DNA from 4 places in the Blautia acetigignens genome. Region 1 is predicted to be linked to each of the others. Evidence: riboswitches for the same ligand, from Rfam matches in the RefSeq annotation. Region 1 holds a riboswitch; each other region holds the start of a gene.

Region 1 (7,600 bases):
TACATTCTTTATGTTCCTTCTGGTAGTATCCCGTTTATATGACCCTCTGCAGGGCGCGCTCCAGAATCTTGCGGCAGTCATCAGTACACGAACCAACATTGCCCGAATGAATGAGATTCTCGATCATCCGATCCAGCAAGGCAGTGACAGGCTTTCCAATCAGGGGTATGATATTGTCTTTGACCATGTTGGGTTTGCCTACAATACCGGAGAAACAGTATTGAAAGATGTTTCCTTTACGGCAAAACAGGGAGAGGTTACGGCTTTGGTCGGCCCATCTGGCGGCGGGAAAACAACCGTATCCCGGCTGGCTGCAAGATTCTGGGATATTAACAGAGGAAAGATTACCGTGGGAGGTATGGATGTATCCCGAATAGACCCGGAAACACTGCTTTCTCTGTATTCCATCGTATTCCAGGATGTCACACTGTTTGACAATACGATTCTGGAGAATATCCGAATCGGAAACAAAGACGCCACAGATGAACAGGTCATTGCGGCTGCGAAACTTGCCAATGTGGATGAATTTGCCAAAAAACTGCCGGATGGATGGCATACCAATATCGGAGAAAATGGCTGTGAACTATCCGGCGGAGAGCGCCAGCGTATCTCTATTGCCCGTGCATTTCTGAAAAATGCGCCGATCATTCTTTTGGATGAAGCGACTGCTTCCCTGGATGTGGAAAATGAAACTCTGATACAGACAGCCCTTTCCCGTCTGATCGCAGATAAAACCGTTCTGGTTATCGCCCACAGGATGCGTACCGTAGCCGGAGCAGATAAGATCGTTGTCCTTTCTGATGGTACAGTTGCAGAAGAAGGATCACCAAAGGATCTGGAAGAAAAGAATGGTGTATATGCCCATATGGTAAAACTGCAGACAGAAAGCCAGAACTGGAAACTTGCGTGAAGAAGGAGGAAATGTAATGAACAAGAACCATTGTAAGCAGGAAAATATCCGACTTGGTACCCACGGAGAAGACTATGGAAGCTGGATGTCCAACCCTGTCTTTTACATCATTGGCGGAATCATGGAACAGGTTCATCGAGTCGTTCTTTCTCATCTGGACTATGACGGCGAGGGGAAGATTCTGGAAGTAGGCTGCGGCTCCGGAGCATTGACAATCCGTTCAGCTCTGACATGGCCGAAAGCAAAAGTGATCGGTGTTGATTACTGGGGCGCTGTGTACAATTACAGCAAAGCACTCTGCGAGAAGAATGCTGCCAGTGAGGGCGTGGCTTCCCGCTGTGTATTTCAGCACGGTGATGCGAAGCAGCTGGATTTTCCTGATGAGAGCTTTGATGTAGTTATCAGCAACTATGTCTATCACAATGTTATGGGTGCTGATATGCAGAAACTGCTGCTGGAAAGCCTGCGGGTATTGAAAAAAGGCGGCGTCTTTGCACTCAACGATGATATGAAACCAAAGATGTACGGTGACATGGAAGGTTTTGCGCAGAAACTGCGGGATATGGGGTATGAGGAAGTACGACTCGTTGACACTGCACAGGAAGCTTTTGGCTCCCACCGTTGGGCTGCCATGATGATGCTGGGGTCTTCCCGGCTGCTTGTCGGCAGAAAGTAATGTATCAAAACAGGAGGTTTGGCTATGTCCAAGTTAGGAGTCGTGGAGGATACCCTGTTTGTCCCTATGCTGGGAAGAATTTATGCTGCTGAGCATTGCCCACAAATTTTATATGATAAAAAAGCATTGGAATTGAAAAAGAAGCTGCCTTCAGACTTGATTAAACAGAATATGCAGAACCAGTATACCCTTTTGGCCTCTGCTTCCCGGTCTGCTAATATGGATCGGATTATTCGGTCTTTTCTGGAACGCAGACCGGACGGTGTGATTGTCCAACTGGGCTGTGGTCTGGAGACAACCTATCACCGATGTGATAACGGGAAGACACACTGGTATGCCGTGGATCTGCCTCATGTAATCGAATACCGGCGGGGACTTCTTCCCGAACCAGAGAGGGAATTATATATTTCCGGGGATGCCTTTGCAAAGGATTGGATCAAAAAAGTTCGCAATGATGTACTTGATGCTCCTATTCTCGTTACTGCAGGCGGGTTATTTCATTATTTTGAGGAACATAAGGTCATTGCCCTTCTGCGTATGATTGGGCAATTTGGAAATATGGAAGTTGTTTTTGATACGGTGAACAAAAGAGGAATGACCATGATGAAGAAAAAATATATGAAACAGGTCGGCCATGCCGATGCACAAATGTTCTTTTATGTGGATTCAGCGGAAGAACTGGCAGCAAAGATCGGGGGTAATGTGAAGGTGATTGCGGAGGAACCATACTATCGTTACATCCCTAAAAATGGCTTAAAGCTATCCACAAAGGTCAGTATGACAGTTTCTGATCAATTCAAGATGGTAAAGATGATACATCTAAAACTATAGTGGATATACAATATCAGAGAGAGAGAACTTTATCATTTTTTCGGACGCACTGATGAAACACCATCAAAAGCCGCTTTCTATCACCAGCGTGCAAAATTAAAAGATAATGCACTATGGGAACTTTTGCAAATCTTTAACCAGAAGCTTCAACCAACTCTATACAGAAACCGTTATCGTTTGGTTGCTTGTGACGGTTCTGTTGCTGATGAAGTCGATCCGGAACTTCTGGCAAAAGTATTGGCTAATCCAGAGATGTGGGCATTGCTCAATTCACTGGCGAAAACGATGAAGTAATGAAAAATAGTGAAAAAATAGTGTAATTTTAATAAAAAAACAATTCATAAAACGATATAATATATGGATAAAATGAGGATATTTATTGTGTATATGGATATTCTATCTCCATCAGTAAACTAAGTAAAATAAAAATTCTGCTTTACAAACAACAGATAAAGTATTAAAATAAACAAAAAGATATCTTCAGAGCAGGGTGAGATTCCCTACCGGCGGTAAAGCCCGCGAGCCGAGAGGCATGATCCGGTGAGATTCCGGGGCCGACAGTACAGTCTGGATGGAAGAAGATGATAGTACAGTTGATTTTTTGTATGAATGAATGTAGTATCAGAGCTCTGAGATGGTGATCCATTTCAGAGCTTTTTATATAGGAAAATCAGACATTCATTTATCAATCATATGTAACAGATCAATTCCACCCTGCAGATATTTCTGCAGGCTTTTTTTGTATCTGGTACATCGTTTTCGAAATAACTATACCATTCACTTGTCTGTGAATCCGATTGCACATGTTTAAAAGCCTCGGCGTAGCCCAGGCAAAGAACAGGAATAAGAAAGAAGGAATAGAAATGACGGATCAGGAATATATGCTTCGGGCTATTCAACTGGCCAAAAAAGGAGAAGGCTGGACGAATCCCAATCCTATGGTAGGGGCAGTGATCGTAAAAGACGGAAAGATCATCGGGGAAGGCTATCATAAAAAGTATGGAGAACTTCACGCGGAACGTAATGCAATTGCTTCTCTTACAGAATCAGCAGAAGGTGCGGTGATTTATGTCACGTTGGAGCCTTGCTGTCATCATGGTAAAACACCTCCATGTACGGAAGCGATCATTGAACAGAAGATCAGAAAAGTGGTGATCGGTTCCAGAGATCCGAATCCGAAAGTGGCAGGAAAAGGTGTACAGATGTTAAGGGAAGCCGGTGTAACAGTAGTTGAAGATTTTATGAGAGAAGAATGTGATCAGCTGAACCCGGTGTTTTTCCATTATATTACTACGAAGACCCCTTATGTGGTAATGAAGTATGCCATGACACTGGATGGGAAGATCGCAACGAAAACAGGAGCATCAAAATGGATCACCGGAGAATCTGCACGAAAAGAAGTACAGCATATGCGGCATCAGTACATGGGAATCATGGCTGGTATTGGAACTGTGCTTGCAGATGATCCGATGTTAAACGTCCGGGTAGAAGGCTGGAAAAGTCCTGTCAGGATTGTGTGTGACAGTAAGCTCAGGATCCCGCCGGGCAGTCAGATTGTAAAAAGTGCGGAAAAGTACCGGACGATCGTGGCTTATGCAGAACAGAAAAATGCAAAAGAGAAAATAAAAATATTACATACCATGGGAGTTGAAACCATTTACTGTCCCGACGAAAAGAATCAGATAGACCTTAAGAAGCTGATGGCAGATCTGGGAAACAGAGGCATTGACAGCATCCTCCTGGAGGGAGGAGGTACGTTAAATGACAGTGCACTGCGAGCTGGAATTGTAAAGGAAGTACAGGCTTTTGTGGCACCAAAGCTGTTTGGCGGTGTGGCTGGGAAGACACCGGTAGAGGGTATTGGAGTTGAACTGCCGTCTGAAGCAGTGGAACTGAAATATACAGATATCTGTCAGATCGGTGAGGATATCCGGATAAAATGTCAGGTGTGTGATAAAAAACAGGAGGAATCATGTTTACAGGAATCGTAGAAGAGAAAGGAAAAGTCCGTTATATACAGCTGACAGGGGAATCAGGGATCCTGGCAGTGAAAGCCCGGAAAGTCCTGGAAGGGACAAGGATCGGTGACAGTATCGCTGTGAATGGTGTGTGTCTGACAGTTACGTCGATTCAGCCGGACGGATTTACTGCCGATGTGATGGCAGAGACGATCAGAAGAAGCAGTCTTGGCAGCTGCAAGGCCGGAAGCCAGGTAAACCTGGAACGTGCAATGGCTGCAGACGGCAGGTTCGGGGGACACATAGTAAGCGGCCATATTGATGGGACTGGCGTGATACGTTCCATGCTCCGGGAAGAAAATGCCATCTGGGTATCAATTGAGACATCGCCACAGATTTTGCATCTGATCGTGGAAAAAGGATCCGTCTGTATTGATGGGATCAGCCTGACAGTTGCAAGGGTTGATGAAGCTGGTTTTCAGGTGTCGGTCATTCCACATACAGGAGAAGAAACCACTCTTTTGGAAAAGGTGCCGGGGGATCTGGTTAATCTGGAAAATGATGTGATCGGAAAATACGTAGAAAAACTGCTTGGCATCAGAAAAAACGAAGAAGAGAAAAAAGAATCCGGAATTACGATGGAGTTTCTTGAAGAATTCGGGTTTTAGAACAGGAGGATATACACTATGTCACAAAATTATCAGTACAACACAATTGAAGAAGCACTTAGGGATCTTAAGGAAGGAAAAATAGTTCTGGTCACAGATGATCCGGACAGAGAAAATGAGGGAGATCTGATATGTGCGGCAGAGTTTGCGACCAGGGAAAATATTAATTTCATGGCGACCTATGCAAAGGGTCTTATCTGTACACCGATGAGTGCAGAAATTGCGGCGAGATTGAACTTTCCGCCGATGGTTGCGGAGAACACGGACAATCACAGTACAGCATTTACCGTGGCAGTAGATCACGCAGATACAACCACAGGTATCTCTGCGGAAGAGCGCTCCTATACTATCATGAAGTGTGTGGATGATCAGTCAAAACCGGAGGATTTCAGAAGACCGGGACATGTATTTCCGCTTATTTCCAGAAAAGGCGGGGTTCTGGTACGAAATGGCCATACGGAGGCAACAACAGATCTTTTGAGACTTGCCGGACTGAAGGAATGCGGCGTGTGCTGTGAAGTTATGAAAGAAGATGGAACTATGATGCGTACATCACAGCTATGGGAAATGGCAAAAGAGCATAACCTTACATTTATTACGATCCGTGATCTGCAGGATTATATAAGAATACATGAAAAGCATGTAAAGGAGGAAGCAGCTGCAAACCTCCCAACGCAGTACGGTGATTTTAAAATGTATGGTTATATCAATGACATTACAGGAGAGCATCATCTGGCACTGGTAAAAGGTGATCTGGGAGATGGTGAAGATGTGCTTTGCCGGGTACATTCGGAGTGTCTGACAGGGGATGCATTCGGATCACTCAGATGTGACTGTGGCCTGCAGCTGCAGACAGCGATGCGCCAGGTAGAGGCGGAAGGCAGAGGGATCATTCTGTATATGAGACAGGAAGGCAGAGGAATCGGACTGATCAATAAGATCAAAGCTTATGCGCTTCAGGAACAGGGATACGATACCGTGGAGGCTAATGTGAAGTTAGGGTTTGCACCGGATCTCAGAGAGTACTGGGTTGGGGCACAGATACTGTCAGACCTTGGTGTGAAATCATTAAGATTACTGACAAATAACCCGGATAAAGTTTATGGACTTGGTGAATTTGGGCTGAAGATCAATGAGAGAGTACCTCTGGAGATTCCGGTACAAAAGTATGACCGGAAGTATATGAAGACGAAGCAGGAAAAGATGGGTCATATTTTTAAAGAAATAAATTTATAAAAAAACAGTAAATATCAGGAGGAAGAAAAAATGAGACAGATCAATTTAGTAGAAGGAAAAGTAGTAGCACCGGAGGGAATGAAGGTTGGTATCGTGGCAGCGAGATTCAATGAGATCATTGTGAATAAATTATTGGGAGGGGCAGTCGACGGACTGGTAAGACATGGAGTAGAAGAAGAGAATATTACTGCTGCATGGGTGCCGGGAGCATTTGAGATCCCGCTTACAGCACAGAAAATGGCACAGTCAGGAAAATATGATGCAGTTATCTGCGTGGGAGCTGTCATCCGTGGAGATACTTCACATTATGATCTGGTGTGCAATGAATCTGCCAAGGGGATTGCACAGGTTGAACTTGCAACAGGAATCCCGGTCTTATTCGGAGTGATCACGACTGAGAATATCGAGCAGGCTATTGCGCGTGCAGGAAGCAAAGCAGGAAATAAAGGCTATGACTGTGCATTATCTGCGATCGAAATGGTCAATCTGATGAAGCAGCTCTAAAAGACAGGAAAATAAATGATGACAAAAACGATCATATTCGACTATGATGGAACGATCCATCATACCCTTGGAATCTATGAACCGGCATTTCGTGAAACCTATCAGTGGCTGACAGAACAGAAGGTTGCAGAAGAACGGGAGATAGGCTCGGCGGAAATTGCCGGCTGGCTGGGATTTAACAGTAAGGAGATGTGGAATACATTTTTGCCGGAGCTGGATCAGAGCTATAAAGAGCAGGCAAGCAGGATGGTAGGAGAACTGATGGTCAGACAGATCAGGAAGCATAAGGCAGTGTGGTATCCGGGAGCAGAGGAGATGCTTACAGCTTTGAAGAACCGGGGATATCATCTTGTGATCTTAAGTAACTGTAAGGCTTCATATCGTGAGGCGCACTGGAAGGAATTTGGGATGGAACGATGGTTCGATCATTTTTATGACTGTGAATCGTATGGATTCCGTCCAAAGACAGAAATTGTGCAGGAAATTATCCGGGAATATACAGGCCCTTATCTGGTGGTCGGAGACAGGAGGCAGGATCTGGAATGTGCCAGAGCTTGCAAAAGCCCTTTTATAGGATGCCTGTATGGATATGGTGAGAAAGGGGAACTGAATGGGGCTGATTATTATGCAGAACATATAGAGGATATACTGCAGATGGTGATATGATTTTTGCAATATAAAAATCTGAAGGAAAAAAGTTAAAAATAAGTACTTCTGTAAAATAAAAGGATATAGAAAATTTGCAACAACTTGTTGCAAATTCTGAGGCGGGGATGATTTTAGGATAGTCATAGTGATAGAGGTAATCCACTTTTCT
Region 2 (7,600 bases), on a different contig from region 1:
CCAGAAATACGAAATTCCGTCTGAATATCTGGTTTTTGAGATTACGGAAACTACTTATATTCACAACATTGAGGCAGTTAACAGCATGATTCGGTTCTTCCATGAGCAGAATATCCGCATCTCTATGGATGACTTCGGCTCTGGCTATTCTTCTCTGAATACACTGAAGGATATCCTGTTTGACGAGGTAAAAATCGACAAGCGTTTCCTCTCTGATGACCTTACTGAGAAAGGCAAAATCGTACTTCAGGAAATCTTCCACCTGCTGAAACGCACCAACAAATTTATCGTCTGCGAGGGCGTAGAAACCAAAGAAATGGTGGATTTCCTTATTCAGGAAGGCTGCGATGAACTGCAGGGGTATTATTATTACAAGCCTATGGAGATGGGGAAATTTGAGGAATTGATTGCATAAGACATCGGGCACCTGAAAATCAGGCGCCCCTTTTTTATATCAAATATTGCATTACTCTATACAGATTTATCCATAAATTATTATTTCTCTTATAAATTTCGGGATATTCTTCTGTGCTTAACGGGCATTCTCCGGCTCCGGTTTCGATGGTTATAGCGGGGATTTTCAGTTTCAGAACAAAATAGTCGCTGCAGCCTGCGGTGGCTGCGGCATCCTGGATGGTAGAATGGAGAGGATAGCCAATTATGGTGGATGCATAGTTGGCAAGAGCCAGTTCTTTTTGGCGGAGATTTCCGCGACAGCCGTAGTCCCAATAAATGAGATTTCCGGAAGAATGATAGGAAATACAGCAGGCAAACTTGTATTTGCTGGCAGTGTGAAGAATGGCCTGGGTTTCCGGTTCGCTGGCTGGGGATGGGCCTTTATAGCCTTCTTCGCATGGAGCAGGTGCGCCTATGTAGGACGCCCAGCCTATATCGAAGTTTCGGTTTAGGTCTACGCCGCGGGCGTTAGCTTTCCACCTCTGGATAAAATTATTTGCTTCCTGCCTGCTTGCTGCACACTTTTTTACGATAGGATTTGCCAGTGCTGCATTCATATTTTGGCATAATGTGACGCCGTCGGGGTTTACCATGGGGATGATATGAAAGCATATGTCTTGGATGTTATTTAGAGCTCTATGAATATACTTTTTATCTCTGGAAAATGTATGAATTCCATATACATCTTGAGATGAAGCGTATCGCTTACAGGATTGATTTTCCAAATATTTTCCAGTTTTTTGCCGCAAATAATCATTTATTTGGTTCATCATCAGAATTGTATTCATATATTCCCTGGCATGCATGGAAGCCTGAATCAGAATATGAAATCTGCTTTCTATATTTCCCAGAATTACTTCTGTAATGTCTCTTCCTTCTACACTTTTCCCAGCAGAATGCAGCTGCAAAAAAGCAGGATACTCCGCCTGCAAAGCGGCAAGATCCTGCTGCATTTCTTCATATGTATAGTACGGTATTCCCGGAGTAGAAACTGCTTTCTGATAATATTTCATGAGCGACTCCTGCAAAACATACTTCCCTTGCTAATATATTAGCGGCTACATAGTCACAATCTCTCAATATCTCCCTCTATACAAATCGCCTGGTTCTGTAATTCCGTTTGGCAGGCGGCATCTCTGTAATTGATACATGCATAAACAGCCTTCGGATTGCCTGCGGTCATCTGCCAGAAAGGATATTTGATAATGCCGGGAGTGTTATAACCCACACCAAGCTCGAGGAAAAGAACCTTCATTCTCTGGTGTCTGCGGATGAAATCATCATATCTGGAGGCAGCTTTGTGCCATCCATCATCTTCCACAAAGGTACTGTCCGCACGTAAATTCATGGTCATTGGAGCGCCGCATTTTGGACAATGAGGTACTAATTCTGACGGAACTGTCATTTTCAGTGCAGCGCGTTGCGGAGCAAGTAATGTGCCGTCTGCTGCCACAGTATAGCCCTGTGCTTCTACCATTTTCTCCACAATTTTCCGGTTATCATATGTCTCATGATGGCATGGTCTGCTGCACTGCCAGAGACCATAATCTCCCTGTGTATAGAACATTCTATGTTTATCAAAACCAGCTTTCTGGAAACAGTGATCCACATTGGTTGTAAGCACGAAATAGTCCTTCTCCTGTACCAGTCTCAAAAGATTCTCGTACACTGGCTTCGGCGCATTCATATATCGGTTAATATAAATATATCTGCTCCAGTACCCCCAATATTCCTCCAAAGAATCAAATGGATAAAATCCGCCTGAGTACATATCCTCAAATCCATATTTTCCCGCAAAATCTCCAAAATATTTCGAAAATCGTTCCCCTGTATATACAAACCCTGCTGAAGTAGAAAGCCCGGCTCCTGCACCAATCACAACCGCATCCGCTTCTTCAATCGCCTCTTTCAGCTGCTGGATCTTCGCCATCCTTCTTCTGTAAAACAACTGATTTTTTTCTTTAAATAGAATATTCTTTTCTTCCATTTCTGCCCTCAAATATTCGTCCTGGATCTGCAAAAATCTGGGATTTATTTTCTTCGGCACTCGAACATTCATCAGCCCGCGCAAAAGCAGTTTCTGATCTTCCCGCTCTCTTGGAATGGACATTGTTCCATAATTTTCATTCTCCCGCTCATTTAAAAGCTCTTAAATCAGGAAAATTCGTCTCTCATTTTGGTTCATACCTGCCACTATCCAGTCCTTTCTCCGATTATTGTCCTCTCTTCATAATTGCCTGAGCAGGACAAGTTTCCACACATCTTCCACAGTGAAGACAATGATTCTGATCGATTTCCACCGGAATTTTACTAATATCAATACATTTCTGTGGACAGACGGAATAACATAGTTTGCAGCCAATACAGCCGTCATTGTCAGCATTCTCACCTGAAGCATTATCTTATTTTTTTCTTTAAAATTATTATCTTTATTTACATTCTCAATTTTTATAATTTCTGTATTCATTGTTATCTCCTTTCATCCGGACTTTACCGTCGGTTACGGGATTTCGCCGTATCAGCCATATGGCGCGCAGACTATACTGCCGGTCAGGAATTTCACCTTGTCCTGAAGAACTATTTGTATCATCACAATGGAAAAACATAATGAATCAACATCCCAGTCCACAGCTCCCAATCTCCCAGCCTGCCCCGTGGAGACTACCCTCACTCTCATCAGCGATAAATGGAAGGTGCTCATCCTCCGCGATCTGCTTACTGGCACCAAGCGGTTCGGTGAGCTGCGCAAATCCATCGGCACGGTATCTCAGAAGGTTCTCACCTCACAGCTTCGCCAGATGAAAGAATCCGGACTTCTCACCCGCAAGGTTTACGCCGAAGTGCCGCCAAGAGTAGAATACACCCTGACCGAGCTTGGCTACAGCCTGAAGCCCATCATGGATGCAATGTGGGCCTGGGGAGAAAATTATAAGAAGCAGTATTCCTAAATTTATTCCATAATCAAAGAAAGAAATAAATCAAATTACTTTTCACGCATAAAAAACCCGGAACTTTGACAAAGAATTAAAGTTCCGGATTTTATCCTTATAATCTGAATTGTTCTCCGGAAATGTCCCTGCATTCCACATAGAATGTTAGAGACATTTCCAGTCATCAAATTCCAATTCTAATATTTTCTCTGTAAATCATTTACCATCTTGGACCAGGGCCAAATGGGCCGCCAGGACCTCTGTGTCCGCCAGGGCCAGGACCAAATGGACCGCCAGGGCCGTGATGATGGTGATACGGGCCAAAGCCTCTGTAGCGACGCGGTCTGCAAATTGCCATGAGAATTAAAACGATTATAATAAGTGTTAACATAATTTTTTCCTCCATTTTTTCTATCTAATCAATAATTTAGCTTGCCATTCAAAATTTTAATACTGCTTCAGTCTCCTGAGAATCTGCTCCACCTGTGCAATCGCGTCATCGACCTGACGCTTTGCATCATTGATTTTCGACTGTACCAGCCAGTCGGCAACCACGCCGTCCCAGAAGAAATCGGCAAAGGTAAGAAAACCGCCGCAGTCAATTGACAAATCCGTATTGATCGTCACGTCCCTAAGCTCTTTCTGGAACTTCTTCAGATCATACTTGGCATTTTCCATCAGGTGGGAAGCGTTATCCATTTTGGAATGCTTGATCAGGTTTGTAATAAATCCGCCTCCAAACAAATCCACAATTCCCCAGTTCCCAGCTTTCTGAAGTTCTTCCCTTGCTGCCCTCAGACTGCACAATGCGTTTTCACCAGCCTGTATCGCTTCACTCATTTCTTTCTGTAAATTGTAACCTTCCATTTCATTTCCCTCTTCTTTCGTGTTATACTAAATCCAGACCGGAAAGCCAGTTTAAAAAGCTTTCCGTAATCTTTAACAGATGTTGTATTGAACTTTATGGGATGATTATAGTGTTTTTGCCTGGGAAAATACACCGCATTTATTGCGGAATAACCCCAATTATTCCGCAGACGCTGCGTAATATGAATTTCAACGCAGCACAAAAAACCAAACGCATCCGAAATGTTCGTAATACAGCAGGGAAAGGAAAAATCCATGGGAAGAAAATCCACCAGAGAAAATAAAACCATTTACCAGCAATTGCGTGAGGAAGACAACCTCCCCCGGGAAAAAGCCTCTGAACTTCTCGCATTTATTTCCGAGGACCGCTTAGAGCGCATCGAAAATGAGAAGGTACAGCCTGCCCCCGAGGACGTGATCCGCATGTCCCAGGTTTACAATGCCCCGGAGCTTTGCAACTACTACTGCTCACATGAATGTCCGATCGGTATGAAATACGTTCCTTCTATAGAGATGACCGAGCTTCCGGCAATCATTCTGGAAACCGTTGCCTCCTTAAATGCTGTTTACCCGCTCACCAACCGCCTTATCGAAATTTCCAGAGATGGAAAGATCTCCGAGGACGAGATTCCTGATTTTTCCAATATCCAGGAAAATCTGGAAAAAGTTTCCCGTGCTATTGAAGCACTGCAGCTGTGGGTAGAGAAGGAAGTATCCGCCAACCAGAATTAGACTTCATATGCACCTGTTTTCCTCCTTGACTTGTTTAAATCAATAGTTTAAAATGTTTAAATATAAACATGAGCAAACCATACAGCTCCACCCGTAAGCAATTTTCACCAACCACATTTTCCCCGGAAAGGCAGGTATCCCTATGAAAGTAAAAATGGTCGATGTCGCCAGACATCTTGGCATTTCCAAAGCCACCGTCTCCCTCGCAGTCAACGGCAAACCCGGCGTAAACGAACAGACCCGCCAGAAGGTTTTGGAATGCATAAAAGAACTGGAAAACAACGGCGGCGTGCTCCCGGAAAACTCCTCCTTCCAGAGTCCCGACGCACCGCACCGTCTGATCAAGGTGCTCATCATCAACCACCGCAAACAGGTTGTCTGCGACCCGGAGCTGGATTTGTGGACCGAAGTTCTGCGCACCTTTGACACAGAAGCAAGAAACCGCGGCTACCTCTACGGCCTTTCCTATATCAATGAAACCGAATACGAAACCAACGCCGTCATTGCAGAATGCAATACCGAACTTGTTGCCGGCGTGATTGTTTTTGCCACGGAAATGCAGCCTGCTGACTATCCCATTCTGGAAAAAATCAACAAGCCCATTGTCCTTTACGACTACGAAGCCCCCGACGGCAAATACAACAGCGTCTGCATCGACAATGAAAGCGCGGTGAAAAACAGCCTGAACCTTCTGTACCAGGCAGGTGCATCCGATATCAAATACCTGTGCACCGGCAAAAGCATCTACAATTTCCAGAAACGGCGTGATGCTTTCCGCAACACCATGATCGGCAACGACCACATGCCCGCCAAAAGCGATATCATAGAGCTTGGCCACAACATTCCCACAATTACCGAAAATATGCTCACCTGGCTGGAGCACAATCCCCTCCCGGAAGGATTTCTTTTTGAAAACTACCAGATTTCCATTGGCGTCACCACTGCCCTTCGCAAACGTGGAATTAAATTTCCAGACCGCGTAAAAGCCATTGGCATTGACGAGATTCCGGATTACATCCTTTCCGGTGCCAAGCTGACTCAGGTCAGAATCCCTCATGCTGAGCGCGCTGCCATGGCCATGGACCTGCTGGACAAAGAAATCCATCAGCAGTGGACTACCCGGGTCAAAATCTACGCACAGCCAGATATTCTGCTGAGACAAAGCCTGTAAACAAACACCCTCATCCAGGGCGGATTTAAACAGAATCGTTTAAATTCGTCCTATTTTTACATCATTATGTTCAAATTCCACAGAATTCCTTTATATAAAACAGAGAAAACCCTGTTTTTGTGATTATTCTGTTGAATTTTTGTTGAATTATGATTAAAATATAGTTTTAAAACAAGTTTAAGAAAACGTACGGAGGTAAACAAAATGAAAGGCACAGAAAATGCATACGAAGGCGAAAACCGTTCCCTGCATATGAAAGAACGTATCGGCTACGGCGTCGGTGATTTCGCAAACAACATGATGTACACACCAGTCAACTCCTTCTTCACCTATTTCCTCACAAATGTTGCAGGACTTGGCGCAGGTGTGGTTTGAACCATTCTTCTGATCTCCCGTCTCCTGGACGGCGTCAGCGACCTGATCGTTGGTTCCCTGATGGAAAAGATCCACAGCAAACACGGTAAAGCAAGACCCTGGCTTCTGTGGTGGTGCATTCCATTTGCAGTGTCACTTGTTCTCATGTTCACAGCACCGGATTTTGGAACCACAGGTAAAATCATCTATGCGTTCCTCACTTACAACCTGGCAGTAACTGTTGTATACACAGCGATCAACCTGCCATTCGGTTCCCTTGCAGCTCTTATGACCAAGAACCAAACCGAGCGCGGCTATCTGAATATTTCCAAAATGGTATTTGCATTTGGCGGCGGTATGGTCGTAAACGCAGCAACTCTTCCACTTGTTAAATATTTCGGAAATGATTCTTCCGCATGGCAGAAAACATTCCTGATCTACGGTGTCGTTGCGATCATCTTTTTCCTGATCGTATTCTTCACCACCAAAGAAGCAGTTACCGAAGAAGCAAAGAAAGCCGGATCTGAAGAAAAAGTCAACATCCCACAGGCTCTGAAAAGCCTTATTAAAAACAAATATTGGATGATTCTTCTTGCAATCTTCTTTTTAAACAGCGTAGTAAACGCTTTTATCGGTGTAAACGTATACTATGCACAGTACATTATGAACGATGACAGCTTGGTTGGAAACCTTTCCATTTTCCAGAACATCGCTTCCTTCGCAGCATTTGCAATATGCACAGGTATCATCCGCAAGATTGGTAAACAGAAAATCGCCATCTCCGGTGTTGCAATTTCCTTCATCGGATATGCAATGGTACTATTAAATCCAACCAGCTATGCAGTTCTTTACATTGCAGCAATCATCAAAGGTGTTGGAAACGCAGCTCTTTCCGGTGTTATGTACGGAATGCTTGCTGACACAGTTGAGTACAACGACTGGAAATCCGGCATCCGCGCAGAGGGCCTTGTTTTCAGCGCAAACTCCATCGGACAGAAAATCGGTTCCGGTATCGGCTCCGCAGTTCTTGGCTGGGTACTTGCAGCATTTGGTTTCGTAAGCTCCTCCGCTGCACAGCCAGCTTCCGCAA
Region 3 (7,600 bases), on a different contig from region 1:
TGGATATCGGAGTGCATCAGGACGGACTTGTGCATATTTCCCAGATGAGTGAGAAGTTTATTAAACATCCTCTGGAAGCAGTAAGCGTAGGAGACGTTGTGGAAGTACGTGTACTTGGCGTGGATGAGAAAAAGAACCGCATCAGTCTTTCCATGAAAGGTCTGAACAAATAAAATGATACAGAATGTATTAACCGTATATCTGGCTGTTATCAATCTGATTGCCTTTGGCATGTACGGAGCGGACAAGCAGAAGGCAATCCATAAGCAGTGGAGAATTCCGGAAGCCCAGCTGCTTGCCGTGGCGGCTATTGGAGGCTCTGTTGGGGCTATTCTGGGAATGCAGTTTTTTCACCATAAGGCCAGAAAGTGGAAATTTCGTGTGGGTGTGCCGCTGATTCTGGCAGTTCAGCTGATATTGTGGAGAATGGTACAGTAAGCGGTGGATAAACAAGTGGAAGCAGGCCGATGACTGTGGAAAACGTTTGACGATGAGAAGCGGGAGATGATAATTTGGAAGAACAGGTAATTGAAAATGCAGTTCAGGAAACGGTACAGGAAACCGTAGATAAGGTCAATTTCAATATGAGTCAGCTCAAGGCTTACTTTAATGGACACATTCCGGATTTAATCGAGTTCGGGATGAAGGTGGTTTTATCAGTTCTTGCTTTTTATGCAGGAACGAAGCTGATCAAGTGGTTCCTGAAAATAACAAAAAGATCCATGGAAAAGGCTGGCGTAGATAAGGGAGTTGCCCAGTTTATCTGCTCCTTCGGAAAATTCCTGTTATATCTGATTCTGATCTTTAATATTGCTACTTATTTTGGCGTGAAGGAATCTTCAGTTGCGGCTCTTCTTGGAACTGCCGGTGTTACGATTGGTCTTGCTCTTCAGGGAGGACTGGAAAATCTGGCAGGTGGTGTAATGCTGTTACTGTTTAAACCTTTTCAGGTAGGTGATTACATTATTCAGGACCAGTCAGGTGGTACAGAAGGCACAGTGTATAAAATTGAGATGTTTTATACAACCCTTACAACAGTAGATAATAAGCATGTGATCATTCCAAATGGCAGGCTGTCCAACAGTACTATCATTAATGTAACTGCCCAGGCTTTGCGTAAGTTGGAAATTAAAGTAGGGATTTCCTATGATTCCGATATTAAAAAAGCCAAAAAGCTTCTTTATCACATTTTGCAGGAGGATCCCGGCACAAAGTCAGATAAGGAGATGCAGGTGTTTGTAGATGAACTGGGAGACAGCGCAGTGGTCCTGGGGCTTAGGGTCTGGGTCCCTACAGAGAAATACTGGAACATCAAATGGCGCCTGAATGAAAAAATAAAAATAGCATTCGATGCTAACGAAATTGGAATTCCTTATCCCCAGATGGATGTGCATGTGGTGGAGAAAAGAACGGAAGAATAAAAAAATATTTTTACTTCTTCTTGAAATTATTGTTTTTCTATTGTATAATCCACATGAATAAAGAAAATTTCTTCGGGGCAGGGTGATCGAGAACTTGAATATCGAAATTCCCTACCGGCGGTATAGTCCGCGACCCGCTTAGGCGGCTGATTTGGTGAAATTCCAAAACCGACAGTAAAGTCTGGATGAGAGAAGAACGCGCAGAATGATCAGATAAGTTGATATTTATTTGTACGTACTCATTGCCCCGGAAGAAATTCCGGGGCTTTTTGTGTGGATGGAAATAGCTGCTTGCTGCAGTGCTGGAAAAGATCCTAAGATTTTCTATTCGCATACTTGCAGAAATTTTCTTTAAATATTATAATTTAAGGAGTGACGAGTATGAGCGAACAAGTAATCAGAAATGGAAATGTAATGGAACGAAGCCGAACCAGAACCATTGCCCAGGTAGCAATGTTAGGTGCTGTGGCCGGCGTACTTATGAATTTTGAGGTGCCGCTTCCTTTTCTTGCTCCATCCTTTTACCAGCTGGATTTTTCCGAAATTCCGGCACTGATCGGTTCCTTTGCAATGGGACCTGTAGCGGGCATGCTGATCGAGCTGGTGAAGATTCTGGTTCATCTGGTAACCAAAGGAACTATGACAGCAGGTGTTGGAGATGTGGCGAACTTCATCTTTGGCTGCTCTTATGTAATTCCGGCAGGCCTGATCTACCGCTACCAGCATAAGAAAACAAGAACACATGCAGTTGCCGGAATGGCAGTTGGTGTAATTCTTACCACTATCCTTGCATGCTTTATAAATGCATTTGTTCTTCTTCCGGCATACGGAAAGGCATTTGGAATGCCGGTTCAGGCATTTATCGAGATGGGCGCAGCAGTACACAGTGGTGTTACGAACCTTCTTACCTTTGCAATTATGATTCTTGTGCCATTTAACTTATTTAAATACACATTAACCTCAGTGATCGTATTCTTTATTTATAAAAGAATTCGTGTAATCCTTCGCGGTGACTGATGAAAAGAGGTTCCTATGGGAAAAATCAACAGCATTACCAAGCAGACAGATAACCGTTATGTAAACCTTTATAATGTAAAGGCAACCAGTGTACATAACACACCTGTGAATTACTTCGTGGCATCCCGTGCCAGAGATGTGGAGAGCCTGAAGCTTGTAACCCGCAAAAACAAACCAGATGGCGTAATTATTTACAGTATTTACGGAGAAAACCACGACAAGGTGGTATTGATTCGGCAGTATCGCTACACGCTGGGAGATTATATTTATGAATTTCCGGCAGGACTGGTAGAACCAGATGAAAATTATCATGAGGGTGCAGTCCGTGAGATGTACGAGGAAACAGGCTTAAAGCTGGAACCGATTCCGGTAGCAGAGGCCTATCAGAAGCCTTATTTTACCACGGTAGGGATGACAGATGAATCCTGTGCGACTGTGTACGGATATGCCAGCGGTCAGATCAGCTCCAAGGCTCAGGAGGCTACAGAGGAGATTGAAGTTGTTCTTGCGGATAAAGAAGAAGTGAAGCGTATTTTACAGGAGGAGAATGTGGCAATCATGACTGCCTATATGCTGATGCATTTTCTGGAAGATAAGGAGCCATTTGCATTTTTGAATCAAATAAAATGATGATATATTTTAGCATTAGATTGTAAATTACAAAATCCCCGGGAATTTTCAGAAGCTGAACATAATTGGAATGCTTCGTGAAATGAATCCACGGGGATTTTGTTTTCTTATTATGCAATTGAAACGACGCTATTCATAAACCTCCATATCCGGCTGGGCACTGTCTGAACCGTCAGAACCATCTGCTCCGGAGTCAGCACCAGGGGCTACATAATCCCAGTTGTTATCTTCACTTGGCTCATAGCCATCGCCGGGAGTCTCTGTGTAATCCGGAATCGCAGGAGCATCTCCTCCAGAAGTATCCCCTCCAGAAGTATCCCCTCCGGAAGCATCCCCTCCGGAAGTATCTCCGGAGCCATCACCGGTATCCTCAGAAGGATAAGTGATCTGATCACTGCCAGAAGAATCGCCGCTGTTTGCAGGATCTGAGCTGTCACCGGAAGTATCAGGTTCATAGTAATCCTGGCTGTTGTCATAAGAAGTATCATAGTTGCTTTCCTGGTTATAAATAGGAAATTCTGTTTGTTCGGCAGCAGCTTCTGCTTCGGCAGCTGTCTCAGGTGCTTCTACCAAAGTAGTCTTGGCTGTAGGAACCCGGCTCTCCTTTGGAACTACCACGGAAATTCCAAACATAGCCACGCTAAGCAAAATGGCTGTGGAAGCAATGCGAAATTCATCTCTGTATTTCATAAGTATTTTACCTCATAAGTATGTTCAAAACTGTTTTATTCAATCAACGTCCCCATTATAACATATCTGCAGCAAAAAATGTAAAAAAGATATAGAGCATATTTTGGAAATATAATCTAAAACAATTCCTTTTTCAGCGGAAATGGAAGTAGAAATATGGTATACTGAAGTATATTTAAACAGGTTTTATAACAGTGCAATGGCTTTAATAAAAATATAGAAAAGAGGATGGTTATGGGATTACAATATCATGTGAAAAAAATAGAACGAAAAGAGCAGATTGAACATTGTGAAAAGTTCTTTATTAATCAATATATGTGGAACAGCAAACAGAGCCCACTTGTCTACGGATGGATGGGATATGTGGAAGGGGAAGGACTGTTTGTGAAAATGGTTTGCGAAGAAAAAAATCCTCTCAGACGGTATTACAGGCACAATGATCCGGTTTATACAGATAGTGCAATGGAAATTTTTCTTGCTTTCCCAGAGGAAAACCAGGCACTTTCAAATGAATGTATGTATACAAATTTTGAGATCAATGCAAACGGTGCAATGCTTGCCAATTATGGACGCGGGAGAAAAAGCAGATGCTCCATTAGCGAAGAGCAGTTTGCCATGACTGGTGTGAAGGCAGCTGTAGAAGAGAATAAATGGTATCTGGAGGTACTTTTCCCGGAAGAATATCTCAAAGAAATCTGTGATTTTGAAGAAATAAAAAAGGGCAGAAGCTTTTACTGTAATTTCTATAAAATTTCAGAGTCAGAGGAAATTCTGCATTTCGGAAGCTACTCTCCCATTGAAAGTGAGAAACCTGATTTTCACCTGCCGGTCTGCTTCGCAGAGGCAGTGATGGCATAACAACACCATTGGAGGAGTACAAGCAGCCCTGGTTTTGATGTTATGGATTAAGGACAGGAAACTTACAAGTTTGGCTCAAAAACTCAGGATGCAAGACATTTTGACAAGTTCCCGCTTTTCTTCTCGATATTCCCTAGGGGTCACCTGATAGTGCTTTTTGAAGGCTTTGCAAAAATAATCTACATTGTGAAAACCAGTTTCGGCTGAAATGGTGCTGACTTTTTTCTCTGTATGGGAAAGCAGAAGGGCAGCCTGTTTCAGCCGATAGTTTATGAGATAATTAACTGGCGTGATGTGAAGATAGCTCCGAAAAAGATTTAGGGCAGAGCTTTTACTGATCATAGACTGTGCGGCGATCTCATCCAGGGAAAGATTTCTTCTGTAATTTTCGTGAATGAACTGCATCATCAGCTGGAGCCTTGCACGGTTTACAGAGAATTGCCCAGTGACTTCCGATGTAGTGGAAAGGTCTGTATGTTCATATATTTCCAGCCAGAGCTGCTGCATAAGGGCTGAGGTCAGAAGATGGCAGGAAGAACCGGAAGCCTGTGCAGAAATAATTTGCTTCATAAGATCCAGAATTCTGGATTGCCAGGAAATTTCCCTGCGAAAAGTCCAAAAAGGAATATTTGATGAAACGATAGGCTTCACATAGTTTTGGTAGATATAGCTGTCTGTAGCTGCAAGGAAAGAGGGCATGCAGAGAAAGTTTGGGATGACAGCATCCTCAGGAGAGGAAAAACGGTGAAGGAATTTGGAGTTAATAAAAATGCCGCTGTCTGTTGGCAACTCCAGCTGCTTTTCCCCAATCCAGGCAGTTACGGTTTCGGATTGAACATATACAAATTCCAGCTCCGTATGCCAGTGCCAGTCTATACAGTTAAAATCAAACTGGGCTAAATGTTCATAATAGTAGCGAAAGGGATAGTCCTGGCTTCCGTGAGACTGGGTCTCCATTAAATTTTCGTCTGTAACAATTTTGGTATATACGTTGGTTTCTTTCATATCTGGTTTATCCTTTGTTTTACGATATTATACAATAAAAATCGAAAATAATCCAATGAAAAATACAATCAAATATAATATAATCCAATAAGACAAAAATCTTCTTCAAAGAAGAAAAAAGGAGAACCAATCATGCCAAATTACCAAAAAACCAAACGAGCCTGTTATCTGGGTTTTATTACCCAGGCTATAGCAGCCAATTTTGCACCGCTGCTGTTTCTGAAATTTCACACAGATTATCATATTTCCCTTGGAAATATTGCATTGATTTCCACCTGTTTTTTCTTTACCCAGCTGCTGATAGATTTGTTTTGTGCCCGGTTTGTAGACAAAATCGGATATCGTGTGTGCATTGTGACTTCTGAAATCAGTTCCGCTTTAGGACTGGTTGGGCTGGCATTTCTTCCGGAGCTTTTGCCAGATCCTTTTATGGGAATTATCATCAGTGTTATTGTTTATGCTGTTGGAAGCGGACTGATTGAAGTGCTTTGCAGTCCCATTATGGAAGCGTGTCCTTTCGAAAATAAAGAGGCAACTATGAGTCTTCTTCATTCCTTCTATTGCTGGGGGTCTGTGGGAACCATTGCAGTTTCCACCCTGTTTTTCGCAGTTTTTGGAATGGACAGCTGGAAGTGGCTGGCAGTTTTGTGGGCAATCGTTCCAACCATTAATGTTTACAATTTTGCTACTTGTCCTATCAAGCATCTGGTGGACGAAGGGAAAGGAATGAAAATCGGGGAACTGTTTCGTAAGCCTGTGTTCTGGATCGCTGTGTGTCTGATGGTGTGTTCCGGGGCATCAGAGCTGTCCATGTCCCAGTGGGCATCTGCCTATGCAGAGGCGGCACTTGGACTGTCTAAGACCATCGGAGACTTGGCTGGTCCCTGTATGTTTGCCATTACGATGGGAATCAGCCGTGTGATTTTTGGAAAATACGGAGATAAAATGGATCTGATGAAATTTATGGCAGGCTCCGGAATTTTATGCGTATTCTGCTATCTTCTTGCATCTCTGTCCTCCAATCCGGCAGCCGGATTGATTGGCTGTATTGTCTGTGGATTTTCCGTTGGAATAATGTGGCCGGGTACTATTAGTATATCCTCTAAGAAATTTCCGGCAGGCGGAACCGCCATGTTCGCCCTTCTTGCCATGGCAGGAGATCTTGGAGGCAGCATAGGGCCTGGAATCGTCGGCCGTGTCACCCAGAATGCCGGAGATAATATCCGCATAGGTATGGGCGTAGGACTGATTTTCCCAGTGGTGCTGCTGATAATGGTTTTTTTGCTTGGAAAGGTGAAAGCAGAGGAAAAATAACTGGTATTTAAAAATGTAATAAGAAGGCTGAGGCATTATTTAAAGCGGATTGGCGTAAATTAAAGATGAGTATACACTATGAGCATGCATACGATGCAAAATGGAGGGAATATGCCAGATCAGAAGCTGGATAATCTTTTAAACCTTGCGCTGGATGCTACAGAAGAGGAAAGAGAGAAATCCCGGAACCTGAATGTAGGGTATGAGAAACAAACACGAAAGTGGGAAATTATTGTGAAGTATAGTGAGGTGGGAAAAGATGAGGATTCTGTTGAGGCGTTGCTAGGCGGAAGCGAAATCTCCGTGGTCTCCCTCCTTGGAGGATACGCTATTGTGACGCTTCCTGAAAGTATGCTGGACGAATATTCCAGGCGGCCACAGATAGAATTTATAGAAAAGCCTACCCGTCTGTATTTTGAAGACTTTTTTTCAAAAGAGGCAAGCTGTATTACCCAGGTACAGCGCAATGAGCCGGGAAATTTACAGCTGACAGGACGAGGCGTGCTGGTTGGAATTGTGGATTCTGGTGTGGATTACCGTCATCTGGCATTTCTCACAGCAGATGGAAAGTCCAGGATATTGCGTTTGTGGGATCAGGGCATTCCCGGTAATCCGCCGAAGGGATATGCAACAGGAACTGAATATACGAATGAGGAAATCAATGA
Region 4 (7,600 bases), on a different contig from region 1:
ATACTTAGCTCCGGAGATGCTAATATGTATGAGGGTGCTCTTTTCTCGTTCAAAGGAGACTTTCTGGATTATCTTGGACTTGAAAACATGGGTGTGTTTAAAGCATATGGGTCTGAAAACAAGAGCGAGAAGAAGAGAGAAGAACTAAGGGAGTTCGGGGCATCGCTGAGGTAGATAAATCGATGTTTGTATGGGAAATAAAGCAAATTTTTAGGTATTCTCAAAGATACCAAGTATCAAAAATAATCGTACTTGATGTATTATTTTATCGGTCATATAATTAAACCAGTTCAAAAATATGACCACACAAACAAGGAGGATACCAATATGACAAATATTGAAAAAGTAAACCAATTTTTAGATGAGGCAAAAATATTTTATTTTTTGACTACATATGGAGATAAACCCAAGGGACGTCCATTTGGATTCCATATGTTAGACGATGGTAAATTATATTTTGGATGTGGCACATTCAAAAATGTTTTCTCACAGTTAACGAAAAATTCGCATGTTGAAGTGTTAGCTCTTAATGGTAATGAATTCATGCGTTATGATGGAACTGTAAAGATTGTGAAAGATGAGGCTCTTTTGGAAAAGGTGCGTACAGCAATGCCAGAGATTATGAATCTGTATGATAAAAATGGCTGGGAGATGGGAATGTTCTATATTGAGAATGGTCATGCAGAGATTCGTGGAATGATGGATTTAAAAGATGAATTTGATGTATAAGAGGTAATGATATGAAAAGATTATTTGAAACGGATTCGACAATGGAAGATCGTTTTGGGAAATGTCCTTATGCGACAGCACAGAGTTTGATTTCAGGAAAATGGGCTGTCTTAATTATGCATTATCTGGAAGATGGTCCCATCCGTTTCAATGATCTTTTGCGTCTTATGCCAAAGATGACACATGCGACTTTATCTGTTCAATTAAAGACATTGGTGGAAAATGGTCTGGTGGAGCGAAAACAATATGAGTCGATTCCGCCTAAGGTAGAATATTCGCTGACAGAAATTGGGAAAAAATTTCATCCGGTAATAGAAGCGATGCATAATTGGGGGCAGGAATATATTGAATTCATGAAAAAGGATAATGAATAAGTTTATGGAAATAAAAAGGATTGAGCAAGACTTTACAGTGTGTCAGGTAAAAGATTATTCACTTGTAAATTTAGATTCTGAATATAGCTTTATTGAAAAAACAGATGAAGAAAAATCGTTAGTGTGCATTACAAGTGAAGTTCCCAAAAATACGATTCAACGTGATGATGGTTGGAAAGCTTTTCGTATTCAGGGAGTACTGGATTTTTCCTTAATTGGAATACTGGCTAAAATTGCTACTATATTAGCTGATAATGGGATTTCAATTTTTGCAGTATCGACCTACAACACAGACTATGTATTGATAAAAAAGAAAACTATCAAAAAGCATTGGAAGTTCTTCAGACTACAGGATATAAGATTACCGATTAACAGATTCCAGCTTGAAGAAGAAACAAAAATCATTCATGTCCTTTGTCATATAGTTTCTGTATATTTTTTGGAAGTTTATCAGGTAACATGGCATTTATCGTATCTTCATTACCATCTTTCATTGCTGTTTCATAATACCAGCACTTAAATTTTAAGAGGGAAATTGATGAACGGATGCAGAAACTCAGAGAACGTCGGGCAGGTGGAAGAACTTTTGCTGATGACAGAACAGATGCAGGACGAACTGGATCAGAAAGACCAGACAATCCAGGAACTGAACAGGCAGCTAAGCGAATCGCTGACCTTGAACGAGAAATTGAACAGTGAAAACAGAGCCGAGAATATCGAAGCATTGCGGACAAGATTAAGGCAAACAGAGGAGCGATTGACCAACGAGACAAACAGAAGGAAAAGAGCCGACGCAGAAGTCGTGGCATGGAAATTTAAGTATGAAAAAGCAGAGCAGGAAAAACTTTATACACAGACACACCAAAAGACGGTAGAGGTAGCTGTTGAGAAAAAAGTGCCTTATGAGAAATGTGAAAAATGTGACCGTATTGCTTACCAGAAAGCAAAAGAAAAATGCGATAACCGTAAAAGCCAGTTAGAAAAGAAATATAAAAATATGACGATTGGTTATGAAAGTATCTTGTTTCTGCTGGCATGGTACAGCATAACGACAACGCTGTTTACCGCTATTCTTTCGCCAGTTTTCCTTAACGACTGTAGCACCTTTTTCGGTGCGTTAGGAAAAGGAATAGGAAGCTTGTTTCGGGAGTTTGTCATAGGTGCAGATTCTTTCGGACAGTTAAGTAATGTAATTTCAAACAGCATCATTTCCGGGATTGTGTACTGGCTGATTGCAACTATTGTTATAGGAATTTTATTCATAATAACAGGATTGATTATAGTTTGGATTGGATATCAGGTTGGAAAAATCTACCGGAAATATTGTTGGGATATACTCAGCATTATGGTGGCAATAATGAGTACAGCTATCGCAATCTACTTTGGTGAACGGATAAAATCTGTCATGTCGATAAACCTCATTGTATTGTTACTGCTGGTGCATGTGGTCTATATTGGAATCCGATGTTATGTGAAAGACTGGCGGGAGGAACGAGGATATTACTAAAACAAAAAGAAAACAGGAAGATTTTGTAAAGTATCTTCCTGTTTTTTCTAAAGCAGACTATTGATTGTATTTATATTAAGTTTTCAACAACAATGTAACCATTGAAATTACATCTGTTTTTTGATATGATTACTGTCAAAGAGAGGTGTTTATAATGCAGATTTCAAGCAGATTTACAATGGCAATCCATATGTTTGCCTGTATAGATACATTTTCGGATCAGAAGATGACTAGTGATTTTATGGCAGCAAGCATTGGAACTAATCCGGTGATTGTTCGTAAAATATTGCAACAATTAAAGGCTGCTGGTCTTATTGAAGTTGCAAGAGGGACAGGCGGTGTGACAATTACCAGACCATTGGAGCAGATTACATTCCTTGATGTGTATAAAGCAGTGGAATGTGCACCAGATGAAGAACTGTTTCATTTTCATGAGAATCCCAATCAGAAATGTCCGGTAGGAAAGAATATTCACCATGTTCTTGATAAGAGACTGTTAGAAGTACAGAAGGCAATGGAGGAAAAACTTTCAGAAATGACACTTGCTGATGTGAAAAAAGATATTGCAGTGTATACAGAGGAAGAGTAGCCTACAGAAGGCTTCGGATGAGTGATTATATCATCACAATTTCCGGAGCCTTTTCGTTTTTCATAATCAATGTAAAATCTTCAAAAGGAGTTGTAACAGAAAAAGTTACAAAAAGTTTGATGTAACTATTGACATTACATTAAACGGATGATATTGTATAGCTACAAGATGTAATAATCGTTGTTACAACATATCAAGGAGGTAATTTAAAATGCAGAAAGTAGTAGAATTTTTACAGAAAAACCCGGTTCAGTATTTAGCAACCGTCGGAAGAGATGGAAAGGCAAAATGCCGTCCATTCATGTTCTGTTTTGAGCAGGACGGAAAGCTTTGGTTCTGTACTAACAACACAAAGGATGTTTACAAGGATATGTTAGCAAATCCTGAAGTAGAAGTATCAGTATCTTCCCCTGAATACGCATGGATTCGCCTTCATGGCAAAGCAGTATTTGAGGACAACAAGAGTGTAAAGGAAGGATGCATGAACAATCCTATCGTTAAGGGACAGTACCAGACAGCAGATAATCCTATTTTTGAGGTATTCTATCTTGAAAATCCGCATGGTTTAATCGCAGATTTCTCTGGAAATCCACCTTATGAATTTTAAAGATAATTAACAGAAAAAATTACAGTCTTCGGGGCAAGGTGTAATTCCTGACCGGCAGTATAGTCTGCGAGCAAAAGCTGATATGGTGCAATTCCATAACCGACGGTAAAGTCCGGATGAGAGAAGATATGATAAAACAAGTCCCGCAGGAAATCCCGTCCTGCGGGCTGTTTTAAATTCAGGCATATCTCACAAAAAGGAGATTTATGAGTAACAATACAGCAACTATTAAAACAAGAAAAAATTTAGTTTCTACAAGGACGATAACAATGACAGCTCTACTGGCAGCTATATCATATGTGTTGGCATTTTTAGAGTTTCCGGTTCCTTTGAGTCCATCATTTGGCGAATTTCTGCCATTTATTAAGACTAAGCTGGACATTGTGCTATTCAATGCATTGCCGTTTAATATCTTAAAAGGCATGGTAATTGGAGCAATTACCATGATGATATATAAAAAACTTACACCGATACTGAAAGGAGAGACTTGGAAATGACAAAAATGGATTATCTTGAACTTCTGGTGGATGAAATTCATTCAACAACAGTTGCAACGATAGGTTCAGATGGACATCCTCAGACAAGAATCATAGATATGATGTACTATGATGAAGAAGGTGTGTATTTCCTTACAGCAACGGGAAAAACATTTTATGACCAGTTAATGGAGCAGCAGTATGTGGCAATATCCGCAACAAAAGACAAAATTGCGGTGTCTCTGCGTGGAAAAATAAAGAACATCGGAAAAAAGAATCTTGATATTATGTTTGAAAAAAATCCATATATGAAGAAAATCTATCCGGGAGATACGAAAGACGCAATCGAAGTGTTTCGGCTGTATGAGGCACAGGGAGAGTATTTTGATATCAGCAATCCATCAAATATTGTGAGGGATACTATAACAATTGGAAAAAACGAGGCAGTTCAGACAGGGTATTTTATTGGAAAAGAATGTATTGGATGCAAACTGTGTTACTCTGTATGTCCGCAAAAATGCATTGATATATCTTCAGTTCCGGTTACTATCAACCAGAATCATTGTCTGCATTGCGGAAGATGTGCAGAAATTTGTCCGAAGCAGTGTATTGAGAAAAGAGGTTCATTATGATTTTTAAGAAAATCAGAAAAGGGCATGCTGACTGGAGAAACTTTTTATGTAGTACTCCGGCAAGGGATTATGTATTCCAAAAGTATGCATATGAAGACCAGATTGACAGGGCAGCAAAGAATATAAGAAATACAGACTGTGTTATAATCGGGGCAGGAGCCGGGGCATCGACAGCTGCGGGAATCCAATATGGTGGTAAAAGGTTTACAGACAATTTTGCAGAATTTATAAAAAAATACGGTGAGTACTACATGACAGATATGTATGCAGCCGGATTTTATCCATATCCGTCTGAGGAGGCAAAGTGGGGATACTGGTCAAAACATGCATTGATGAACCGTTTTGATCCTCCGGCATTGCCGCTTTATACAGAACTTTATGATATTGTAAAGAACAAAGAATATTTTGTACTTACAACCAATGTGGATCATCAGTTTTATAAAGCGGGATTCGATGAAAAAAGAATATTTGCAACACAGGGAGATTATGGGAAAATCCAGTGCCAGAAAGCCTGTCATCCAAAGACTTACGATGCAAAAGACCTGTTTCGTAAAATGGATAAAGCAAGAAGAGACTGCCTGATTCCATCAGAACTTGTACCAAAATGTCCGGTGTGTGGCGGCAATATGGCTATGAATCTCCGTTGTGATAATTATTTTGTGGAAGATGAAGCGTGGCATGAGGCAGCCGACAGGTATGCGGGGTTTCTGGAACAGCATAAAGATAAAAAGGTTGTTCTTTTGGAACTTGGAGTTGGATTTAATACGCCGATTATTATACGTTTCCCTTTTGAAAAGATGGTGAGGGAGAACTCGTCTTATAGTTTGATACGCCTGAATATGGACGAAGCAGTTGTGCCGGAAAGCTTCGGGGAACGTGCAATTGGTATTGGCGGTGATATGGCAAAGGCAATTACTGATATAAGGGGGCTAGTATTATGACACAGGATGAGCGAAGAGAATATCTGATTCAGTATCTTTTAAAAGAAGAAATACGAGTTGGCAGCCAGAACATTCCTACGGATAAGCAGGGGCAGGAAAATCTGCTTCGCTCACTTATGAATGTCAGACCGCCAAGACCAATCAGTAATGATTTTTTGAAAATACAGGATGAGTATCTTGCAGAAAGAAATATAGAGCGTGGAATCACAGATGCTGCCGCGCTTGCACCTGTCAGATCCGATTCGAGATTATATATCTGGCAGGGTGATATTACGACACTGAAATGTGATGCAATCGTAAATGCTTGCAACTCACAGATGCTTGGATGCTTTTCGCCGATGCATGCCTGTATTGATAATTTTATTCATACTTATGCAGGAATTGAGCTGCGTCTGAAAATGCATGAGATTATGACAGAGCAGGGACATGAAGAAGAGACCGGCAAAGCAAAGATAACATCGGGCTACAATCTTCCGGCAAAATATATTCTTCATACGGTAGGACCGATTATACAATGGAAAGTCACAAAAAAAGATGAAGACCTGTTGGCAAGCTGCTATACAGAGTGCCTAAAGCTTGCAGCTGATACTGGTGTGGAATCTATTGCATTCTGTTGTTTGTCTACAGGTGTATTCCGTTTTCCACAGCAACGAGCTGCCGAGATTGCAACGAACACTGTAAAGCAGTATCTTAACAAAGACAGCAGAATAAAAAAGGTAATCTTTAATGTGTTTAAGGATGAAGATTTAAAAATATACAGTGGATTGTTATAAGCGTTTGTTGAAATATCCGATAAATCTTATTGTACTGTTACTGCCTGAGAATGTGATTTATATTGGAATCCGATGTTAAGTGAACGACTGGTGGGAAGAACGAGAATATTATTAAAAAAAGTGGACAGTTCACCAATTGGGGGCTGTCCACTGAGAGGACGGCGGTTAGTCACTGCCTCCTACTCAATTTTTAACAGGAAATATTAAAGTTCAAGTGAATCTTCTGCATCAACCCACATCTGTAAATTTCCATCAAGATATAATCTTGCATATTCCAGTGGTTCGTCAATAGCAAGTGTATTTAATGCACAGTCTGATCCAGGCGTGGTTTTTAAGTCCTTCTCAGCTTCCCAGCAGTCAATGCGAAGCATATAGCCGGCACTGGTATAAACATCAATACTGTTGCATTGTGGATTATATTCTGCAAATATTGTTCTCATCGTATCTTATCTCCTTATCGATCAATAAATCATCAGTTACAAAAATCAGAAGCATTTCAATCAGTTCACCATGTCACTTTTATTTTGTGTTATACTGTTTTATATGATTTTCTTGCCCTTGTATTTTCCCTTATCAGAGTTTGTAAACACTGGCGGGACGATATAACACAAGGGAAACAATAAGGGAAAGCTCACCTGCGACAAATCCAGTGTTTTCAAGGGTTTACAGAGAATTTAATAACAAAATATAACAGTTATTAAATCTCTTAAAACAGGTGAAATCTCAATCGGAATTTATTAAGGAGGATATGGATGAAACTGTTTTTATGTTCGCACTTTTCAAGTGTAGGAAGTTTGATAAAAGAAGAAATTGATAACAAGAAAGTCGCATTTATTCCCACAGCTTCGCTGCGTGAAGGCTATACCGGTTATGTCGGCTCGGCTCGAAAGCTATTCAATAAACTGGGAGCAGCCGTAACTGAAATTGATATTTCAACGGAGGCTTATTTAACGATACAGTCTGTTTTTGAAG

The links. Region 1 has a riboswitch for FMN ahead of ribD (bifunctional diaminohydroxyphosphoribosylaminopyrimidine deaminase/5-amino-6-(5-phosphoribosylamino)uracil reductase RibD). Riboswitches for the same ligand answer to the same signal wherever they lie in the genome.
Region 2: it holds a riboswitch for FMN, as region 1 does, so the genes downstream of both, OCV70_RS19980 (4Fe-4S binding protein) here and ribD (bifunctional diaminohydroxyphosphoribosylaminopyrimidine deaminase/5-amino-6-(5-phosphoribosylamino)uracil reductase RibD) in region 1, are expected to answer to the same signal.
Region 3: it holds a riboswitch for FMN, as region 1 does, so the genes downstream of both, OCV70_RS02450 (ECF transporter S component) here and ribD (bifunctional diaminohydroxyphosphoribosylaminopyrimidine deaminase/5-amino-6-(5-phosphoribosylamino)uracil reductase RibD) in region 1, are expected to answer to the same signal.
Region 4: it holds a riboswitch for FMN, as region 1 does, so the genes downstream of both, OCV70_RS17230 (hypothetical protein) here and ribD (bifunctional diaminohydroxyphosphoribosylaminopyrimidine deaminase/5-amino-6-(5-phosphoribosylamino)uracil reductase RibD) in region 1, are expected to answer to the same signal.

Annotation. Positions count from the first base shown of each region.
Region 1 is NZ_JAOQJM010000019.1:7,106-14,705, reverse strand. It holds gene OCV70_RS16540 (ABC transporter ATP-binding protein) at 1-910, shown strand, start outside; gene OCV70_RS16535 (class I SAM-dependent methyltransferase) at 927-1,586, shown strand; gene OCV70_RS16530 (class I SAM-dependent methyltransferase) at 1,611-2,417, shown strand; FMN riboswitch at 2,890-3,004, shown strand; gene ribD (bifunctional diaminohydroxyphosphoribosylaminopyrimidine deaminase/5-amino-6-(5-phosphoribosylamino)uracil reductase RibD) at 3,281-4,408, shown strand; gene ribE (riboflavin synthase) at 4,390-5,043, shown strand; gene OCV70_RS16515 (bifunctional 3,4-dihydroxy-2-butanone-4-phosphate synthase/GTP cyclohydrolase II) at 5,062-6,279, shown strand; gene ribH (6,7-dimethyl-8-ribityllumazine synthase) at 6,310-6,783, shown strand; gene OCV70_RS16505 (HAD family hydrolase) at 6,799-7,449, shown strand; partial or broken gene OCV70_RS19925 (hypothetical protein) at 7,567-7,600, opposite strand, start outside.
Region 2 is NZ_JAOQJM010000026.1:16,961-24,560, reverse strand. It holds gene OCV70_RS17990 (EAL domain-containing protein) at 1-415, shown strand, start outside; gene OCV70_RS17985 (M14 family zinc carboxypeptidase) at 450-1,469, opposite strand; gene OCV70_RS17980 (SIR2 family NAD-dependent protein deacylase) at 1,523-2,386, opposite strand; gene OCV70_RS19980 (4Fe-4S binding protein) at 2,670-2,819, opposite strand; FMN riboswitch at 2,924-3,037, opposite strand; gene OCV70_RS17970 (winged helix-turn-helix transcriptional regulator) at 3,051-3,404, shown strand; gene OCV70_RS17965 (hypothetical protein) at 3,607-3,777, opposite strand; gene OCV70_RS17960 (hypothetical protein) at 3,834-4,253, opposite strand; gene OCV70_RS17955 (helix-turn-helix transcriptional regulator) at 4,509-4,985, shown strand; gene OCV70_RS17950 (LacI family DNA-binding transcriptional regulator) at 5,128-6,156, shown strand; gene OCV70_RS17945 (sugar transporter family protein) at 6,361-6,531, shown strand; gene OCV70_RS17940 (MFS transporter) at 6,535-7,600, shown strand, end outside.
Region 3 is NZ_JAOQJM010000001.1:534,342-541,941, reverse strand. It holds gene OCV70_RS02465 (Tex family protein) at 1-173, shown strand, start outside; gene OCV70_RS02460 (DUF1294 domain-containing protein) at 175-438, shown strand; gene OCV70_RS02455 (mechanosensitive ion channel family protein) at 513-1,421, shown strand; FMN riboswitch at 1,486-1,622, shown strand; gene OCV70_RS02450 (ECF transporter S component) at 1,803-2,438, shown strand; gene OCV70_RS02445 (NUDIX hydrolase) at 2,454-3,068, shown strand; gene OCV70_RS02440 (hypothetical protein) at 3,198-3,758, opposite strand; gene OCV70_RS02435 (carbohydrate-binding family 9-like protein) at 3,993-4,616, shown strand; gene OCV70_RS02430 (helix-turn-helix domain-containing protein) at 4,692-5,621, opposite strand; gene OCV70_RS02425 (MFS transporter) at 5,754-6,935, shown strand; gene OCV70_RS02420 (S8 family serine peptidase) at 7,047-7,600, shown strand, end outside.
Region 4 is NZ_JAOQJM010000021.1:29,755-37,354, reverse strand. It holds gene OCV70_RS17270 (flavodoxin family protein) at 1-174, shown strand, start outside; gene OCV70_RS17265 (pyridoxamine 5'-phosphate oxidase family protein) at 328-729, shown strand; gene OCV70_RS17260 (winged helix-turn-helix transcriptional regulator) at 741-1,103, shown strand; partial or broken gene OCV70_RS17255 (ACT domain-containing protein) at 1,108-1,475, shown strand; gene OCV70_RS17245 (DUF6040 family protein) at 1,642-2,610, shown strand; gene OCV70_RS17240 (Rrf2 family transcriptional regulator) at 2,765-3,199, shown strand; gene OCV70_RS17235 (pyridoxamine 5'-phosphate oxidase family protein) at 3,411-3,806, shown strand; FMN riboswitch at 3,827-3,938, shown strand; gene OCV70_RS17230 (hypothetical protein) at 4,013-4,303, shown strand; gene OCV70_RS17225 (4Fe-4S binding protein) at 4,300-4,914, shown strand; gene OCV70_RS17220 (SIR2 family NAD-dependent protein deacylase) at 4,911-5,855, shown strand; gene OCV70_RS17215 (protein-ADP-ribose hydrolase) at 5,852-6,628, shown strand; gene OCV70_RS17210 (DUF6061 family protein) at 6,832-7,068, opposite strand; gene OCV70_RS17205 (Type 1 glutamine amidotransferase-like domain-containing protein) at 7,381-7,600, shown strand, end outside.